Regions from separate parts of the Pseudoalteromonas sp. 2CM36K genome, predicted to be linked through region 1. Evidence: predicted binding sites of a transcription regulator. Region 1 holds the regulator's gene; each other region holds the start of a gene.

Region 1 (4,512 bases):
ATCAATCATATAATCAGCACGATTAATCAATACATCAAGTAGTTGTTTTTCTTTTTTTATGGCTAAATCAAGCGGCAAAGAATCAATAGATAAAGGGTGAAGACGACGCGTTTCTGAAAAGCGTTTTATTAATGTTTGATCGTCACTGTCTAAATAAAATACCGTTGGTTTAGTAAAACCAGGTAAATATTCAATGATTTCATTAAACTGCTGTTGCTCTTTAGGTAGGTTACGTACATCAACACTCACAGCAATTTTATTATAACTGTCGGAAACACTGCGCACTAATGATGGTAATAAATTAAGAGGAATATTGTCTACACAATAATAACCTAAGTCTTCCACAACGCGTAACGCCACAGATTTACCTGACCCTGAGCGACCGCTTATAATTATTAATTCCATTTACCACCTTTCTTTATTACTACGATTGACTGACGATAACCTGATACAGTTCGCTATCCGATTTGGCGGCGCGTAACTGTTTACAAAATTCTTTATCATTGAGCTTTTCTGCTATCGTGGCTAAGGTTTTTAAATGCTGCTTATTGTCACCATCAGGTACAATTAAGGCAACAAAAATGTCGACCGGTCTGTTATCTATCGCATCAAAATTAATAGCCGTTTCGCTCACTAATATAAGTGCAAGAGGCTCTTGTACACCACTCATACGACCATGTGGAATTGCAATTCCTCGACCTATACCTGTACTTCCAAGCTTTTCTCTTGCAGTTAATGCGTTAAGAATATCTTGTTGTGTTAAATAGGGCAGTTTATTGTGAGCCAATTCACTGATAAATTCTAAAATTCTTTTTTTACTATTAAAAAGGACCGCAGCTTTACTGCAGTCCTGACAGATAAGTGAGCTTAGTTTCATAGTGTTAGTGTCGAGCAAGTTTCTCTTTGTGTTTAATTACTTGACGATCTAGCTTGTCAATGAGCGAGTCTATAGCGGCATACATATCTTGATGCTCAGTAGAAGCAAAAATCTCAGCGCCACTAACATGAACGGTTGCTTCAGCTTTTTGGTTTAGTTTTTCTACATCGAGAATAACGTGCACATTCGTTATGTGATCAGTGTGCCTCTGTAACTTCGAAAATTTGCTATTTACGTAGTCTCTAAGCGAGTCGGTAATATCTACATGACGACCAGTTAAATTCAGTTGCATAAACATTTTCCTCTTTGTTGTACGCCTTAAATCAAACTTTTACGTTGATTAGACGGGGGAATAGCTAGAGATTCGCGATATTTTGCTATAGTTCTCCTCGCTACTTTAATTCCTTGCTCTGCCAATATATCTGCAATTTTACTATCACTCAATGGTTTAGCTGAGTTTTCTGCAGCGATTAATTTTTTAATTAATGCTCGTATTGCTGTTGATGAGCATTCGCCACCATTTTCAGTACTTACATGGCTTGAAAAGAAATATTTAAGCTCAAAAATGCCACGTGGTGTGTGCATATATTTTTGCGTAGTAACACGTGAAATAGTCGACTCGTGCATTTCCACCATTTCAGCCACATCGTTAAGTACCATAGGCTTCATCGCCTCAGGACCATGTTCAAAAAAGGCCTGTTGTTGCTGCACAATACAGTTAGTTACTTTAAGCAGTGTGTCGTTTCTACTTTCTAAGCTTTTTATAAACCATTTAGCCTCTTGTAAGTGCGAGCGAATAAACTGGCTATCACCACTTGATTTAACCGTACGCGACATAGCTGCATATTGGCTATTTACTCTGATCTTAGGCATGCTATCTGGGTTTAGTTCAACCACCCAACGGCCTTTTACTTTTTTAACCGACACGTCAGGAATAACGTACTCAGACTCTTCTCTGACAATAGTGTCTGCCGGTTTTGGGCTGAGCGTATGAATCAACGTCATGATTTCTTTAAGCTCATCTTCTTTAAGCTTTGTTTTTTTCATCAACGTGCGATAGTCACGCGCAGCCAGTAAATCAATATGATCGGTTAAGATCATTTTTGTTTCGTTTAAAAAAGGTGTGTCTTTATCAAATTGATTTAGCTGAATACACAAGCACTCTTGTAAACTACGCGCGGCTATTCCCACTGGATCAAATAGTTGAATACGCTTTAGTACCGCTTCTATTTCGTCAAGTTCAACTTCATCTTCGGCGTCGTTTTCTTGGTTAAAGCTTTCTAATATTTCTTCACAGCTAAGGGTTAGAATCCCTGAGTCGTCCACAGCTTCTACAATTGCAATAGCTATCGCTTCATCGGTAGGGCTAAACGGCGTCAGTTGAAGTTGCCACATTAAATACTCATGCAGCGTTTCAGTCGAAGAGCCTTGATAAATAGATTCATCTTCTGGCATTGGGCCCGATGAAGAGGCAGGCGCAGCACTCATATATTCATCCCAAGTAACATCCATAGCCATATCATCGCTAATGGTGTCTTTGGTCATTGCTTCGCCGCTATCTTGCTCATACTCGCTAGGTTTATCGTCAGCTGAGGCACTTAGCGTTAAGTCATCGTTATCGGCTTTTTGTTCGTTTTTACCTGCTGTGTCTTCGCTGTAATCGTGTTCTTCAACTTCAAGCAAGGGGTTGCTATCGAGCGCTTCTTGAATTTCTTGCTGGAGATCCAATGTACTGAGTTGCAATAAGCGAATTGCTTGTTGCAACTGTGGAGTCATTGTAAGTTGCTGGCCCATGCGCAGCTGTAATGATTGCCTCATGTATCTCTAACAATCCTTTTAAATTACGGTCTGTTGACCTTTGCGATTAAAATTTGTTCAAACTAGGGGCGGTTTAATTGCGGCGCGAGGTTTGTAACCTAGTGGACTAAGTCAAAACCGAGCAACAAAGAGTAAATCGTCCCTAGGCAGAACCCGAAGGGCAGCGCCTGTTTGGCATTGATGCTGCGTTATCGCCTATTTATGGGGAATACCACACCACATAGGCTCTGCCTTGCCTAAATATCAAACAGACTGCTGCAAATTCAACCTTGATAGGTCAACAGACCTAAGTATGATTAATCTTAGCAGATGCTTAGTGGAATAACACACATATTAGAGCTTGAACTGCTCGCCCAAATAAACATCGCGTACTGTTTTATCGTTTAATACGTATTCAGGAGTGCCTGATGCAATTAACTCCCCATGAGAAACTATGTAGGCTTTTTCACAAACATCAAGTGTTTCGCGCACATTATGATCTGTAATAAGGACGCCAATGCCACGGTTTTTAAGATGCTCTATAATCTTTTTAATATCTAATACTGAGATAGGATCAACCCCCGCAAAGGGTTCGTCTAAAAGGATAAATTTAGGGTTTGCTGCAAGCGCGCGAGCAATTTCAACGCGGCGACGTTCACCACCTGATAAAGCCATACCTTGACTATCGCGGATATGCTGAATGCTAAATTCATCAAGTAAATTATTTAAAGTATCTTCGCGTTGTTGTTTATTTAATTCTTTACGTGTTTCTAAGATAGCCATTAAGTTTTGATAAACAGTCAGCTTTCTAAAAATAGACGACTCTTGCGGTAAATAACCAATCCCTAAACGCGCTCGGCTGTGCATCGGTAATAAAGTAATATCTTTATCATCAATTGATATTTTGCCTTTATCGCTAGGTACAAGGCCTACAATCATATAAAAGGTGGTGGTTTTACCTGCACCATTAGGGCCAAGTAACCCCACAATACTGCCAGCTTCAACCTCTAGGCCAACGTTTTTCACCACTTCACGACCTTTGTAGCTTTTAGCTAATAGCTCTGCTTTTAATGTGCTCATGGTTGGCCTTTATCATCTTCTTTTTTATTTTCAACAGGCACTAAAATAGTGTGTACACGGTCTGTTGAGTTTTCGTCTTTTTCTGCGCTAATTAACTGCTGCTCGATATCGTAAGTGATACTTTTAGCTGTTATTTTTTGACCTGCTTGAGCAATGCTTGCATCGCCGATTAAGGTTAAAAAACGCAGCGACACATCGTAACGCACTTCATTAGCACTGGCGCTCATTATGGTGCCATCAGCTTGTGTTTCTTCAAAATATGCAGGGCTGCCTGTGGCAATTAATAACTGTTTGTTATCGCCTAGGTCATCGCGTTTATGCACTTCTAAACGGTCAGCTGTGATACGGCGATTACCATGAATAATTTCAACATTTTTCTCAAAAATGCCTACGTTTTCTTTTAATTGGCCTTCTTGTTTATCTGCACTAATTGAAATTTGATTCGCAGCGGGGGCTTCAGCAGGTTCAGCGCCATTACTGTTAAAAGCAATTAATAGTGAGGGAACAATTAAAATTTTAAATAGGTTATTGGTCATAATATAGGGTTCGCGTATGGTTAATAAGTTTAATCACCTCGGTTTTTAAATCGGCCTCAAGGCCTTTACCTGTGATTTTTAAATTAGGTCCTGTAATAACGACAGGCTGCTGTGATTGCATGGTTAATAGTTTTATATCAACATTGATGGTCTGGGCGGTGATCGTATCGATCATGGCGTTATCTACTAAGTTTTGAGCGGTTACATTACCCTCTAACACCA
Region 2 (4,512 bases), on a different contig from region 1:
GCAAGAGGAGTATGTTGGTGAGTTGAGTGATTTGCGTCAACAAGCAAGTTGGCTCTCTCATCTGGTTGATACCATGCCTGCGGGCGTGATTGTACTTGATGGTAAAGGAATGATCGCTAAGGCAAACCAAATAGCTATCGATATGCTCGGCGAGCCATTAGAAGGAGAGAAGTGGTTTAGCGTTATTCAGCGCTCATTTCGTCCTCATCAAGATGATGGTCATGAAGTGTCGTTAAAAGATGGACGCTTAATAAAGCTCGATATTACTGCACTCGCGCCTGAGCCTGGGCAACTTATACTAATGACCGATTTAACCGAAACCCGACGCTTACAAAAGCGAGTCGCGCATATGCAGCGTTTAAGTGCCTTAGGTAAAATGGTTGCGTCTTTGGCTCATCAAGTACGCACACCGTTATCAGCGGCTATGTTGTATGCTGCAAATTTAGGCTCAAAACGCTTACCCGAAGCGTCTCGCGGCAGTTTTCATACTAAATTAATGTCACGTTTAAAAGATTTAGAAACCCAAGTAAACGACATGCTGTTATTTGCTAAAAGTGGTGATCAGCAAGTGGTTGAGCAAGTGTCGATGCAACAGCTACTAAGTGAAGTTAAAACCGGTGCCGATGCTATGGTAGCGCTCAATGATAGCGAATTAAATGTGAGCTTACCTGAACCCGATATTGAAATTATGGGTAATAAAACAGCATTGGCAAGCGCAATTCAAAACCTAATTCACAACAGTATTCAAGTCATTGGCAGTGGCGCACAAGTACATCTTAGTGCTTTGCGTGATATGCAAGACCCTGATTATGTCCGCATTAGTGTTAGTGATAATGGCCCTGGGCTTGATTTAGCACAAACTGAAAAAATATTTGAACCCTTTTATACCACTAAAAGCCAAGGTACTGGTTTAGGACTTGCCGTTGTAAGTTCAGTGGCCAGTGCACATCAGGGACGTGTTGAAGCAGACAACAACCCACAAGGGGGAGCAATTTTTAGTATGTTGCTACCTATTAGTGTCACATCTAAATTAGGGGAGTCACAATGAGTAACACTATTTTAGTTGTAGAAGATGACGCCGGACTTCGTGAAGCATTAATTGATACGCTTGAAATGTCAGGTATAGCCTGTATGGCCGCCAATAGTGCCGAGCAAGCCATGGTGCTACTAAAAAAAGAAGCATTTTCATTGGTGGTCAGTGATGTACAAATGGGCGCAATGAGCGGCTTGGATTTATTACGTAGTATTAAATTAAATTACCCTGATTTACCCGTACTAATGATGACGGCCTACGCCACTATTGATGATGCTGTAGAGGCTATGCGTTTAGGCGCGATTGATTATATGGCTAAGCCATTTGCACCAGAAGTGCTATTGAATATGGTGAGTCGTTACTTACCAGAAAAAGAAAAAGAAACAGACGGTCCTATTGTTGCCGACCCTAGTAGTATTCAACTACTTGAACTTGCAGGTAAAGTTGCTCGTTCAGATGCCAGTGTGATGGTGCTTGGGCCAAGTGGCTCTGGTAAAGAAGTACTGGCGCGTTATATTCATGACAAATCAAAACGCTGTAACGAACCGTTTGTAGCGATTAACTGTGCGGCTATTCCCGAAAATATGCTCGAAGCCACTTTATTTGGTTATGAGAAAGGCGCGTTTACCGGTGCTATTCAAGCTTGCCCTGGTAAGTTTGAACAAGCACAGGGCGGTACTATTTTACTTGATGAAATCACCGAAATGGATTTAGGCCTGCAAGCCAAGCTGTTACGTGTACTACAAGAGCGTGAAGTTGAGCGTTTAGGTGGTCGTAAAACCATTGCACTGGATGTACGTGTGCTTGCAACCAGTAACCGCGAATTAAAAGAGGCCGTTGCTGAAAATCAGTTCCGCGAAGATTTATATTATCGACTCAATGTTTTCCCTTTACTGTGGCGACCTCTGTGTGAGCGCCCAGGTGACATTATTGTGTTGGCTAAACATTTGATTGAACGTCACTTAAGTAAAAGCAAAGAGCCAATGGCGTATTTAGATAGCAGTGCAGAGCAAAAACTGCTTAGCCATAGTTGGCCCGGGAATGTACGCGAACTAGATAACGTTATCCAGCGAGCATTAATTTTACGCAGTGGAAATAGTATTGATGAGCATGCTATTTTTATCGAAAATCTAGCCCCAACGCATTTTGTTGCAGAAACTAAAGCTGACATTGAGCCTGTAAAAAGTAGTCTCAGTAACGCTTATTATGATGAAAAAGCAGCGCCTGCAGATGAGCAAAAAAATGATTTGTTAGCCGTCGATACTGGTAGTTACAAAGATGAGCTTAAAGATAAAGAACATCGTATTATTTTAGAAACCTTGGCACGCTGCCAAGGAAAACGCAAAGAGGTCGCCGAAACCTTAGGTATTAGCCCGCGTACTTTACGCTACAAATTAGCACAAATGCGTGATTTAGGTATTTCCCTCCCAGCATAATCCCCATAAGCCCTAAGTTCAATCACTTGAATTTAGGGCTGTCAAAACTCTGACTGCTTAATTATTTTACTTAAAGCGTTGTTTTAATTAGTTTTAATTTTTGGCATGTTTTGTGCTTTATTCACTTTAAGAGTTTACTGCATTATCAGAGACAATTATGAAAATTCAAAACAGTGCTTTATTTCAAGAAATGCAATCAATGGCTGCAGAGGCCACACGTAGTAATCAAGTTAATAACTTGCCAACGCAAGTGCAATCAACCTCTACAGCACAGTTTGGTGACATGTTGAGTAATGCCCTTAATACAGTGCATGAACTTCAGCAAGACACAGGACAAAAAGTAAAAGCGGTAGAGAATGGCGACAGAAGCGTATCACTTGCCGAGGCTATGATTGCTTCGCAAAAGTCTTCTGTGGCATTTGAAGCTACGGTACAGGTTCGTAATAAGCTTGTTGAGTCTTATAAAGAAATTATGAACATGCCTGTTTAACTAGGTAGTGGAGAATTATTGTGGCGCAATCTAATCAATCTACAGATCTGGCACTTGCTGATGGCATGATGGAGCAAAGTGAAAACGAAGATCAACAAGAGCAAAAATCAGGCTATTTCAGTTCTCTTGGCGGTGTTGATGTTTTACGTCAAATTACCCTGATTGTTGCATTAGCTATTTGTTTAGCCATTGCTATTTTCGTTATTATTTGGGCTCGTCAGCCAGATATGCGCCCTTTAGGTAAAATGCAAACTGAAGAGTTAATAGAAACACTCGACTTTTTAGATGCACAAAAAATTGACTACCAACTTGATGGCAATGTGGTCTCGGTGGATGAAACTGAATATCAAAATATCAAGTTATTGATGACCCGTGAAGGTTTAGATCAAGGGCCTACATCAGGTAGCGACATTATTATGCAAGACATGGGGTTTGGGGTAAGCCAGCGTTTAGAACGTGAGCGCCTTAAACATGGCCGTGAGCAACAACTTGCCCGTACTATAGAAGAGCTAAATAATGTTACTCGCGCCAAAGTATTGTTAGCTATTCCCAAAGAAAATGTATTTGCCCGTAGAGAGAAAAAACCCTCTGCGACTGTTGTACTTACTCTTAAACGCGGTCGCTCTCTAGATGGCGAGGAAGTTGACTCGGTTGTTGATATGATAGCTTCAGCGGTACAAGGGCTTGAGCCTTCGCGCGTTACTGTGACCGATCAAAATGGTCGCTTATTAAATTCAGGCTCGCAAACCTCTTTAGCTGCACGCTCACGTAAAGAATACGATATTGAACGTAAACGTGAGCAAGAATACCTAGAAAAAATCGACAGTATTTTGATCCCCGTGGTTGGATTAGGTAATTACACCGCACAAGTAGATTTAAGTATGGACTTTAGTGCGGTAGAAGAAACACAAAAACGTTACAACCCAGACTTACCTGCGGTAAGAAGTGAAACAACCTTTGAAGAAAATAATATTGGTGGCCTAGCGGTTGGTATTCCAGGCGCGCTGACTAATCAGCCACCAGTTAACTCAACTATTCCTGAAGATGCGATGGCGGGCGGTGCAGGCACTGCAACCTCACCGAGTAGAACTCACAAAGAAGCCACTCGTAACTATGAACTCGATACCACTATTTCACATAAGCGTCAGCAAACCGGTGTGATCCGCAGAATCAGTGTCTCTGTAGCGGTTGATTACCTGCCTACGGTGGGTGAAAATGGTGAAACAACTATGACGCCACGCTCGGTAGAAGCTTTGTCAAATATTCGTCGCTTGTTACAAGGTGGCGTAGGCTTTGATATGCAACGGGGTGATGCTCTTGAAGTAGTAACCGTACCATTTGTTCGTGAAGACTCAGCGCTTGATTTTGAATTGCCTTTATGGGAACAAGACTGGTTTATGAAAATGTTGCGCTTAGTGTTAGGTGCGCTGGTTATTATTGTACTGATACTAGCTGTTGTTAAACCTATGCTTAAACGCTTAATTTACCCAGATAATACACTTGAAGAATACGATGAAGACTCTCTTAGTTCAGGTGTTGACCTTGGTGACAGC
Region 3 (4,512 bases), on a different contig from region 1:
GATGTAATTAAAGTGCTAGATAAAGACACTGGCGATATTATTAAACAATATCCATCGGAAGAGGTGTTAAATTTAGTGTCTAAGTTATCTGAAACTGCGGGCTTATTGATAGATCACACTGTATAGCGCCTAAATGGTGGCTTAATTTTTCATTTAAATAGTTATTAAAGAGGGTAATATGGCTATTTCGTTTACAGGGTTAGGCTCAGGCTTACAAGTATCAGAAATTGTAGGTGCATTGGTAAATGCCGAAAAAGCCCCTTTTGAATCGCGTTTAAATAGAAAAGAGGGTAATTTAACCACAGATATTTCTGCCGCTGGGGCACTTAAGGCGGCACTTGTAAAAGTGCAAGAATCTATGACCGCGCTTGGCAAGGTCGATAACTACCAAAAGCGCACAGCATCGGGTAATGATGATTTTATATCTCTTAGCTCAAACAAAGACGCCGAGCCAGGCAGTTATAATGTAAAAGTTGATGCACTGGCACAAGCCCATAAGTTATCGTCTCCTGCATTTGCTGCCGATGAGGCGATTGGTGGTGGTGTGATTACTATTGGCTCTGGAGATAACAGTTTTTCGACTGTGCTGTCGCCTACTAATACACTGGAAGATTTAAGAGACCAAATAAATAACGGCCCATACACTGGCTCTGACTCTAATGACTCTGTGGTAGCAACGATAGTAACCAGTGATGCAGGTCAACATTTGGTTTTAACCAGTAAACAAACCGGTGAAGAAAACGCCATTACCATTACCGTACAAGATAGCGATGGTAACAATACCGATGTAGGCGGGCTCTCTCGCTTAGCCTATGACGTGTCTGATGCGGACCCTGCAAACCATACGACTAATTTAACTGAGGTAAATGCGGCGCAAAATGCTCAAATAACCATTGATGGTACTTTAATTGCTTCAAGTAGTACGAACGAGTTTAAAAGTGTTATTGATGGCGTAGATATTACGGCTAAAAAAACCCAAGGTATTGATGATGACGTAAGCACATTAACAGTAAAAGAAAACAATAATAATATTAAAGCTGGACTTGATGGGTTTGTTAAAAGTTACAATGAGCTGTTAGAGCTAAGTAAGAATTTAGGTAAATCTGGCGAGGATGGCGCTGGCGTAATGGCGGGTGATTCTCTGCTACGTGGTGTTATGTCAAAGTTAAGGCAAGAAATTACCAACAGTGTTGACTTGGGCGATGGTAACTCTTTATCGCTATCGCAGTTGGGTGTTGAAGCCGACAGATACGGTAAGTTAAGCTTAGATAGCGAACGCTTAGACGAGCAAGTAAAAAATGATGTTGATTTAGTGCAGCAGTTTTTTGTAGGTAAAAATACTGACGAAGGTGGTTTTGCCCAATCGTTTGATGAGTTAATGAACTTTTATACTAAGTCAGATGGTTTAATTCAAAACAGAATAGAAAGTAAAGAAGGGCAGCTGCGCGATATTGATGACGAGCGCGTGTCGTTTGCGCGTAAAATGGAGTCACTAGAGTCGCGCTTGTATGCGCAGTACAATAGTATGGATTTATTGGTGGCAGGCTTAAACTCTACCAGTAGCTATATTCAAGCGCAGTTAGACAATATGCCAGGTGTGGTAAGGCAGTCTAAATAATATGTATTATTAATTTAAAAAGGCCGCTAAGTATTTAACTTAGCGGCCTTTTTATTGTGTGCCACTTAGTGTGCTTGGTGATGGTATGCTAAGGGTTGGTTTTTACTGTTAAGTCGACTTATAAGCGTTTATGGCTTTATCCGACTTTTTATGTTTGAGTATCGCATTAAACGACTCTACTTTTTGGTTTTCTGCGGTTGCTAAAATCATATTAATTTGCGTTTGCAGTACACTTAACTCATCAACACTTGGCGGTGAGGTACTTTCGCACCAATTTACTAAGTGTTTATTTAATAACTCAAGCGAATTAGCAGCACCATCGGCCCTGTTGCTATTAACTTGAGCTTGAAGCTCGCAGAGTAATTGTTTAATTTGCTCTGCGGCTTGTGTTGACTTTTTTGGCATAGTTATTAAATAGCCGGCATACGTTGGTCGGCAGGAATACCCTCCCAACCTTCTTTAATTTCTTTAACAATGCTTGATACTTCAGTAATCGCTTCAATATCGTTGTTTATGTTCGCTTGCGTTAAACGACGCTGACAATAATCATAAAGAGCCAATAAATTGTTAGAAATACTCGGGTCTTGTTCTACTTTTAAATTAAGCGCATCTTGCAGTGCACCTAATAGTAAAATACAGGCAGAGATGTTTTCGCCTTTTTTTGCTATTTCTTTGCGTTCAATAAAACCTTTAGTCGCGGCCAAGCGACCAATTATGTTACTAAAAATAAGATTAATTTGCTCATACGGTGCCATTTCGGCAATACTACTGGCACGCACTTGAGAATATTTTTTTAATGAAACATGAGCCATGGAAAAATCCTAAATAAATATGTGAAATTGTCTATATGAAACAAAGCAATATTAATGCCAAGCATTTTCGCTTATTTATGTATCGGCATTTATGGTCACAACTTAAGTAAACAATTTAAATTAATTATAAATATAATAACAATACAGGATGAACTTGCTTAATAAAGAGGGTGGCAGCATTTTGTTAACTAATTATTTTCATTCCAGTACTAATTACCTAGCTTTTAAGGGGTGGTTTTTACTTGATGTGTCTGTTTTTTGGCGTTAATGTCAAAAAATCGCCGCTATTACTTGCATCAAAATCCAACTGGCTTACAATTTGATTAATAAAACAAATTAGTGAAATAAATGGCTCGCTAAAAAATGATCTTAATTTTAGATAATAATAATAATCGCTCTATTGGATTATATGCATCCCTTACTTTTATTGGTGAGGCGGTACAGTTGCAAACAGAAGCTGACTTTGAACAGGCATGTAGCCACTATCAAAACAAAGAATGTATTGTGGTATTAGGGGCGTTGCAATCTTTGGATCATGAAAGTTTAATTAAACGCTATCCGACTTTCCCTTTTTTACTGATAGGTGAAACGCTCAAACCGCTACTGAGTCTCGCTAATGTTGTGGGATTGATATGTGAGCCATTTACTCATGAAGTTACCACTCAGTTATTACATGACTGTCAGCAATATCAGCGCATGTTGCCTCACGAGCATAAACATAACAAAGAAAAAAGCACCTTTGATGGCCTTGTAGGTGAAACCAAAGCCGTAAAAGATTTACGCTTTTTAATTACTCAAGTTGCTAAAACCGATGCCAACGTACTTATTTTAGGTGAATCGGGCACAGGTAAAGAAGTAGTTGCCCGTAACGTACATTTGCTTTCTAAGCGTAACAAAGGCCCATTTGTACCAGTAAACTGTGGGGCAATTCCTGCGGAGCTACTAGAAAGTGAACTATTTGGCCATGAAAAAGGTGCGTTTACTGGGGCTATTTCAGCACGAAAAGGCCGTTTTGAGTTAGCGCAAGGTGGCACGCTATTTTTAGATGAAATAGGGGATATGCCACTGCAAATGCAGGTTAAGTTACTACGAGTGCTTCAAGAGCGTAGCTATGAGCGCGTTGGTGGTACCAAAGCGATTCAGGCTGATGTGCGTGTGATTGCTGCAACCCACCGTGACCTTGAAAGCATGATAGAAAAAGGCTCATTTAGAGAAGATTTATACTATCGCTTAAATGTTTTTCCTATTGAGAGTCCATCTCTTGCTCAACGCGCAGAAGACATCCCTTTGCTGCTTAAAGAGCTAATGCGCCGCGTAAATGAGCAAAGCGGTACTACGGCTAAGTTTACAGAGCGTGCTATTGATAGTTTAAAAGAGCATTCTTGGCCAGGTAATATTCGTGAGCTGGCGAACCTTGTTGAACGCATGGTTATTATGTTTCCAGATAAGGTTGTGGATGTTCCTGATTTACCCAATAAATACCGCTACATTGAAGTTGAAGCCTATGAGCCACAGTACCCAGAAGAGCTGATGGAACGTGATGCGTTTAATGATATTTTTAGTGGCGGATTTAGCGAAGATGAAATAGATCTAGAAGATGATTTTGTTCAGGCTGCACCTGGTTTATTGCCCGATGAAGGTATTGAGCTTAAAGAGTACTTAGCTGAGCTTGAAATTAACTTAATCACACAGGCATTAGAGCGCTTTGATTACGTTGTCGCCCGTGCTGCTGAAGTGTTAGGTGTAAGGAGAACCACACTGGTCGAAAAAATGAAAAAATATAACCTGACGAGAGATTGAGAGCTAAGTACAGGTGTTAGGTATTAGGTATTAGATATTAGGTTAGAAAAACTAAACACCGGTAGTTACACTGAATCCGTTACCGGTTCTATTTTTTAGCAGGTTTACCCCACGTCTGCGTTGGGTGCCAACTTACTGTTTTTTGGGTAAATATAACAATTAAAGGGTTAAAAGGACCTTTCATCTTTCACCTTTGACCTTTCACCTTTCACCTTTGACCTTTAACCTTTGACCTTTAACCTTTAACCTTTAACCTTTAACCTTTAACCTTATATGGACTCC
Region 4 (4,512 bases), on a different contig from region 1:
TGATAAAAATGGACATTATTTAAGCCCTATTAAAGGTAAGAATTATGAAATTGGCATAAAAGCTTCTGTACTTGATGAACGTTTAGACATATCCCTTTCTGGATTTAAAATTTATCAAGATAATGTAGGCGAGTACACGGGAGATACCATTGCAGAAACACTTCAGGCCATCTACAAGCCCATTGACGGCACATTAACTCAGGGCTACGAGCTAGAAATCAACGGAAAATTAACCGACAACTGGAACGCTTATTTTGGCTATACTCATAGTAAAGGCGAAAAACCGGATAATACGGTATTAAATACCACCAACCCAAAAGATCAATTTAAACTTTTTACTAGCTATCAACTCTCAGGTGCATTAGACAATCTAAAAGTGGGTGGTGGCTATCGCTGGCAAAGCAATAGCTATGATGAAGTTAAAAACCCTGTTTATGGCGCTGTTGAGGTAAACCAGCCTAGTTATGGTATTGCCAGCCTAATGGCGAATTATCAAATGAATGAGCAATTATCTGTTAGCCTAAATATCGATAACTTATTTGATAAGCATTATTACAGTCAAATTGGGTTCTATAACCAATATCGTTATGGCAAGCCAAGAAGCTTCTCTCTCCAACTTAAATATAGTCTCTAACAAGTATAAAAAAGCCGCTGACTATTCAGCGGCTTTAGTGGAGTATGATGGGGTAATACTTATTGTACTCTTGCAAACTCTTCTTTAGAAAGTTCACCATTTCCGTCAGTATCTAAGTCATCAAAAATATTCATTAGTTGTTTATTAGACGCAGCTTCCTGCTGACTAATTACACCGTCGCCATTACTATCAAAAGAGGCAAAATCTACCGCTGCATAAGCTGCTGATGATGACGCTAATACTAAAATCGCAAGTGTTGTGTTTAATGCTTTCATAATAAGTCTCCTATAAGAGGGAAATCCTTTTCTGAGATCCCTGTGCAATGAAAAAAGTCAAAAATTAAAAGTTTGCAAACTCAGCTTTAGAAAGCTCACCATTACCGTCAGTATCAAGCTCAGTAAATGCGGCTGTTAAATCAGCGTTTACAGCCGCTTCGCTTTGACTAATAGCGCCGTTACCATCAGTATCAAGCATGTCAAAGTCGCTTGCTGCAAAAGCAGCTGATGAAGAAGCAAGAGCGATAAGTGCGAATGTTTTATGTAATGTTTTCATAATTTAATCCTTCAAAATGTAATGCAATGGTCTATCAAAAAATTGTGTCTGGCTATCACAGTCCTTGTTATTCTCTTTCATAGGCTTCCTTGCCTATCTAGGTTGTCTTTGGCAACTCAGAATATACTTAGCCTTGTCTTATGCTTTCGAAAATTCTTCTTTTGATAGCTCACCGTTTTGGTCAGTATCAAGCTCTGAGAACATGCTCATTAATTTTGCATCAACCGATGCTTCGCTTTGGCTAATAGCGCCGTTACCGTCAGTATCTAGTGTGTCAAAGTCGCTCGCTGCAAAGGCAGCTGATGAAGAAGCAAGAGCGATAAGTGCAAATGTTTTGTGTAATGTTTTCATAATTTAATCCTTCAAAATGTAATGCAATGGTCTATCAAAAAATTGTGTCTGGCTATCACAGTCCTTGTTATTCTCTTTCATAGGCTTCCTTGCCTATTTAGGTTGTCTTTGGCAACTCAGAATATACTTAGACTTGTCTTATGCTTTCGAAAATTCTTCTTTTGATAGCTCACCGTTTTGGTCAGTATCAAGCTCTGAGAACATGCTCATTAATTTTGCATCAACCGATGCTTCGCTTTGGCTAATAGCGCCGTTACCGTCAGTATCTAGTGTGTCAAAGTCGCTCGCCGCAAAGGCAGCTGATGAAGAAGCAAGAGCGATAAGTGCAAATGTTTTGTGTAATGTTTTCATAATGAGTATTCCTTAAAATCGTTTAAATTATGGGGGAGCTTTTAACTCCCAAAACTTTAATAGCTTAGGGTTATGCTTTAGAGAACTCTTCTTTTGATAGCTCACCGTTTTGGTCTGTATCAAGCTCTGAAAACATGCCCATTAGTTTTGCATCAACTGATGCTTCGCTTTGACTGATTGCGCCGTTGCCGTCAACGTCTAGCTTATCAAAGTCGCTTGCTGCAAAAGCAGCTGATGAAGAAGCCAATGCGATAAGTGCTAAAGTTTTATTAATGCTTTTCATAATCTATCTTCCTTCAAAGTTTATGTTTTATGCGATTAAGTGTTTTACTTTAAATCACGTTTCGTTCTATACAGCCTGACTATTACAACTTCGATGCCAATAATATAAAAACTATAATTTTCAATAAATTAACCTGCAACTAGCTGAAAATGGCGCTATTTAACTCGTTATTTTGTTGCTTTTTAGCAACAGTAGATGAGGCAATAAAATTAAAACAATAAAAATCAAAGAGTTGAGTTTAAGGAAAGCCCCACACAGTCGATGAGCAATCGCTAAAAAAGAGGATTAAATAAACAAAAAGGAAGGTGAGTTAAGTTTAATTTTGTTATAAACAAAAAATTAGAATAAAAAAAAATATTTAACTAATTGTTTTTAATAAATTTATAAAATAAATTTGAAATGGATTTTAAAAATAACAACAACGCATGGCTATTTGTTGCAAAAGAGCGAAAATGTTAGAGCTTGTTGATATTTTAGAATTGTAAAATGTTCAGCGTCGAAAGATAACAGGCTTTATACAATTTCAACTTCAAGTGCACTAGGGTCAATGAAGTGATCTCCCATCAGGGTTTTCATTTGCTCTTCACTGGCAAATAATCGAATTCCGCAATATATACCTTTAGCATGTTTTTTCACGCTGCATATTTGCCCTTCGTGCTTTGTATCTTCATCAAACACTACAATACAACGCATATCTTTAATGTCGTCAATTTCTTGGGTTGTTTTAATATCAAACATAACACCCGTTAACGAAATATCTTTTATAACGCCTTCAAAGGAGGGACGATCATCCGATAATTTTAACTTGGCAGGAAACAGCGTCGGTATACGCGCTTGCGAGCGCAGCTCAAATAACTGTACTTGTGAAGGATAGTCGATAAACAATAACTTAGCCGGGTGAGATGCTACAGACATAAGCTGCTGACGAAACGCTAGTACATGCCCACCACTGCCCTCTATAAGCGCTCTTACCACCACCATCACACCATCGCGTAAATAATCACTTGCCATGGGGAGCCGTTTTGCATTGGGGTAATTTAAAATAATAAACTTTTTTTCTAATAAGCCTATAAACTCTGTTTTTACACGTCGGCTACTGGTTGGTGTCAGTATTTCTAAATCGACCATGCCACCTGTGACGATTTGGCTTAACTTTTCCAAATTGGTTTTTTGCATAGTTCCTTCCTAATATTTAAAACGTTATCCACGCCAAAATGTTGGGGTAAATAGCACTAATAGTGTAAATATCTCTAAACGACCAAATACCATTGCCACGGTTAATATCCATTTTGCAGTATCGGTAATAGCGCCATAATGAGAAGCAACATCACCTAAACCAGGCCCAAGGTTATTTAAACACGCTGCCGTTGCTGAGAATGCCGTTATATTGTCTAACCCGGTGCCCATTAACGCTAACATAATAATAATAAAGACTAGTGCATAAGCCGAGAAAAAACCCCATACTGCTTCAACTACTTTATCTGGTAGCGCCTTTCGTCCTAACTTTATAGAGTATATAGCTCGAGGATGCACTAAGCGGTTTAGCTCTCGCACCCCTTGTAGATAAAGTAAAAACACGCGCACTACTTTCATACCGCCGCCAGTCGAACCAGCACAGCCACCAATAAAACTAGAGAATATTAATAAAATAGGTAAAAACAAAGGCCAAGCAGAAAAGTTATCTGTGGCAAATCCTGCGGTGCTGCTCATAGATACAGCTTGAAACAATGCCTGATCGAGGGTTTCATCGCCATTGGCATAAACATCGTGAGATGAAAGTACCGTGAAACAAATCACCACCAGCGCGAGCTGAATACATAGAAACACTTTGAATTCAGGGTCACGAATGTAAACACTAATATTACGACTCGCTACAGCAGCATAATGCAGTGAAAAGTTAATGGCCGCGATAATTAAAAAGAACACACAAATAAAGTTAATTACTGGGCTATCAAAATGCCCCATTGAAGCGTCATAAGTAGAAAAACCACCAATAGCCACCGTAGAAAAAGCATGGCAAATTGCATCAAACCAATTCATGCCAGCGCTCCAATACGCCAAAGTACATGCAAGGGTAATAGACACATAAATATACCAAAGGTGTTTAGCAGTGTCGGCTATTCGCGGGGTCATTTTGGAGTCTTTAACGGGGCCTGGAATCTCAGCCCGATACAACTGCATACCACCTACGCCAAGCATTGGCAGGATTGCTACCGCTAATACAATGATCCCCATACCACCAAACCACTGTAATTGTTGGCGATAAAACAATACCGATTTAGGCAGATACTCTATGCCTGTCAGTACGGTAGCTCCTGTAGTGGTTAAGCCAGAAAAGGCT

What was found. The regulator sigma-54, encoded in region 1, starts transcription at its own class of promoters, with help from an activator protein. The targets are predictions, from matches to a motif close to GTTGGCACGNNNNTNGNNT.
Region 2: fliE (flagellar hook-basal body complex protein FliE) is a predicted target of sigma-54. The motif match lies at 2,569-2,587, and genes of this name have one in related genera.
Region 3: fliS (flagellar export chaperone FliS) is a predicted target of sigma-54. The motif match lies at 2,474-2,492, and genes of this name have one in related genera.
Region 4: MTN97_RS14330 (EF-hand domain-containing protein) is a predicted target of sigma-54. The motif match lies at 2,254-2,272, and genes of this name have one in related genera.

What each region holds. Positions count from the first base shown of each region.
Region 1 is NZ_JALNTK010000028.1:33,015-37,526, reverse strand. Features, by position in the region: gene rapZ (RNase adapter RapZ) at 1-405, opposite strand, end outside; gene ptsN (PTS IIA-like nitrogen regulatory protein PtsN) at 425-877, opposite strand; gene hpf (ribosome hibernation promoting factor) at 882-1,169, opposite strand; gene MTN97_RS15845 (RNA polymerase factor sigma-54) at 1,196-2,695, opposite strand; gene lptB (LPS export ABC transporter ATP-binding protein) at 3,029-3,754, opposite strand; gene lptA (lipopolysaccharide transport periplasmic protein LptA) at 3,751-4,290, opposite strand; gene lptC (LPS export ABC transporter periplasmic protein LptC) at 4,280-4,512, opposite strand, start outside.
Region 2 is NZ_JALNTK010000003.1:223,105-227,616, reverse strand. Features, by position in the region: gene MTN97_RS03160 (sensor histidine kinase) at 1-1,048, shown strand, start outside; gene MTN97_RS03155 (sigma-54-dependent transcriptional regulator) at 1,045-2,469, shown strand; gene fliE (flagellar hook-basal body complex protein FliE) at 2,627-2,959, shown strand; gene fliF (flagellar basal-body MS-ring/collar protein FliF) at 2,980-4,512, shown strand, end outside.
Region 3 is NZ_JALNTK010000035.1:27-4,538, reverse strand. Features, by position in the region: gene MTN97_RS17145 (flagellar protein FlaG) at 1-126, shown strand, start outside; gene fliD (flagellar filament capping protein FliD) at 179-1,618, shown strand; gene MTN97_RS17135 (hypothetical protein) at 1,727-2,023, opposite strand; gene fliS (flagellar export chaperone FliS) at 2,029-2,430, opposite strand; gene MTN97_RS17125 (sigma-54-dependent Fis family transcriptional regulator) at 2,794-4,230, shown strand.
Region 4 is NZ_JALNTK010000023.1:15,494-20,005, forward strand. Features, by position in the region: gene MTN97_RS14305 (TonB-dependent siderophore receptor) at 1-634, shown strand, start outside; gene MTN97_RS14310 (EF-hand domain-containing protein) at 694-909, opposite strand; gene MTN97_RS14315 (EF-hand domain-containing protein) at 974-1,186, opposite strand; gene MTN97_RS14320 (EF-hand domain-containing protein) at 1,325-1,537, opposite strand; gene MTN97_RS14325 (EF-hand domain-containing protein) at 1,676-1,888, opposite strand; gene MTN97_RS14330 (EF-hand domain-containing protein) at 1,959-2,171, opposite strand; gene MTN97_RS14335 (flagellar brake protein) at 2,685-3,347, opposite strand; gene MTN97_RS14340 (TrkH family potassium uptake protein) at 3,372-4,512, opposite strand, start outside.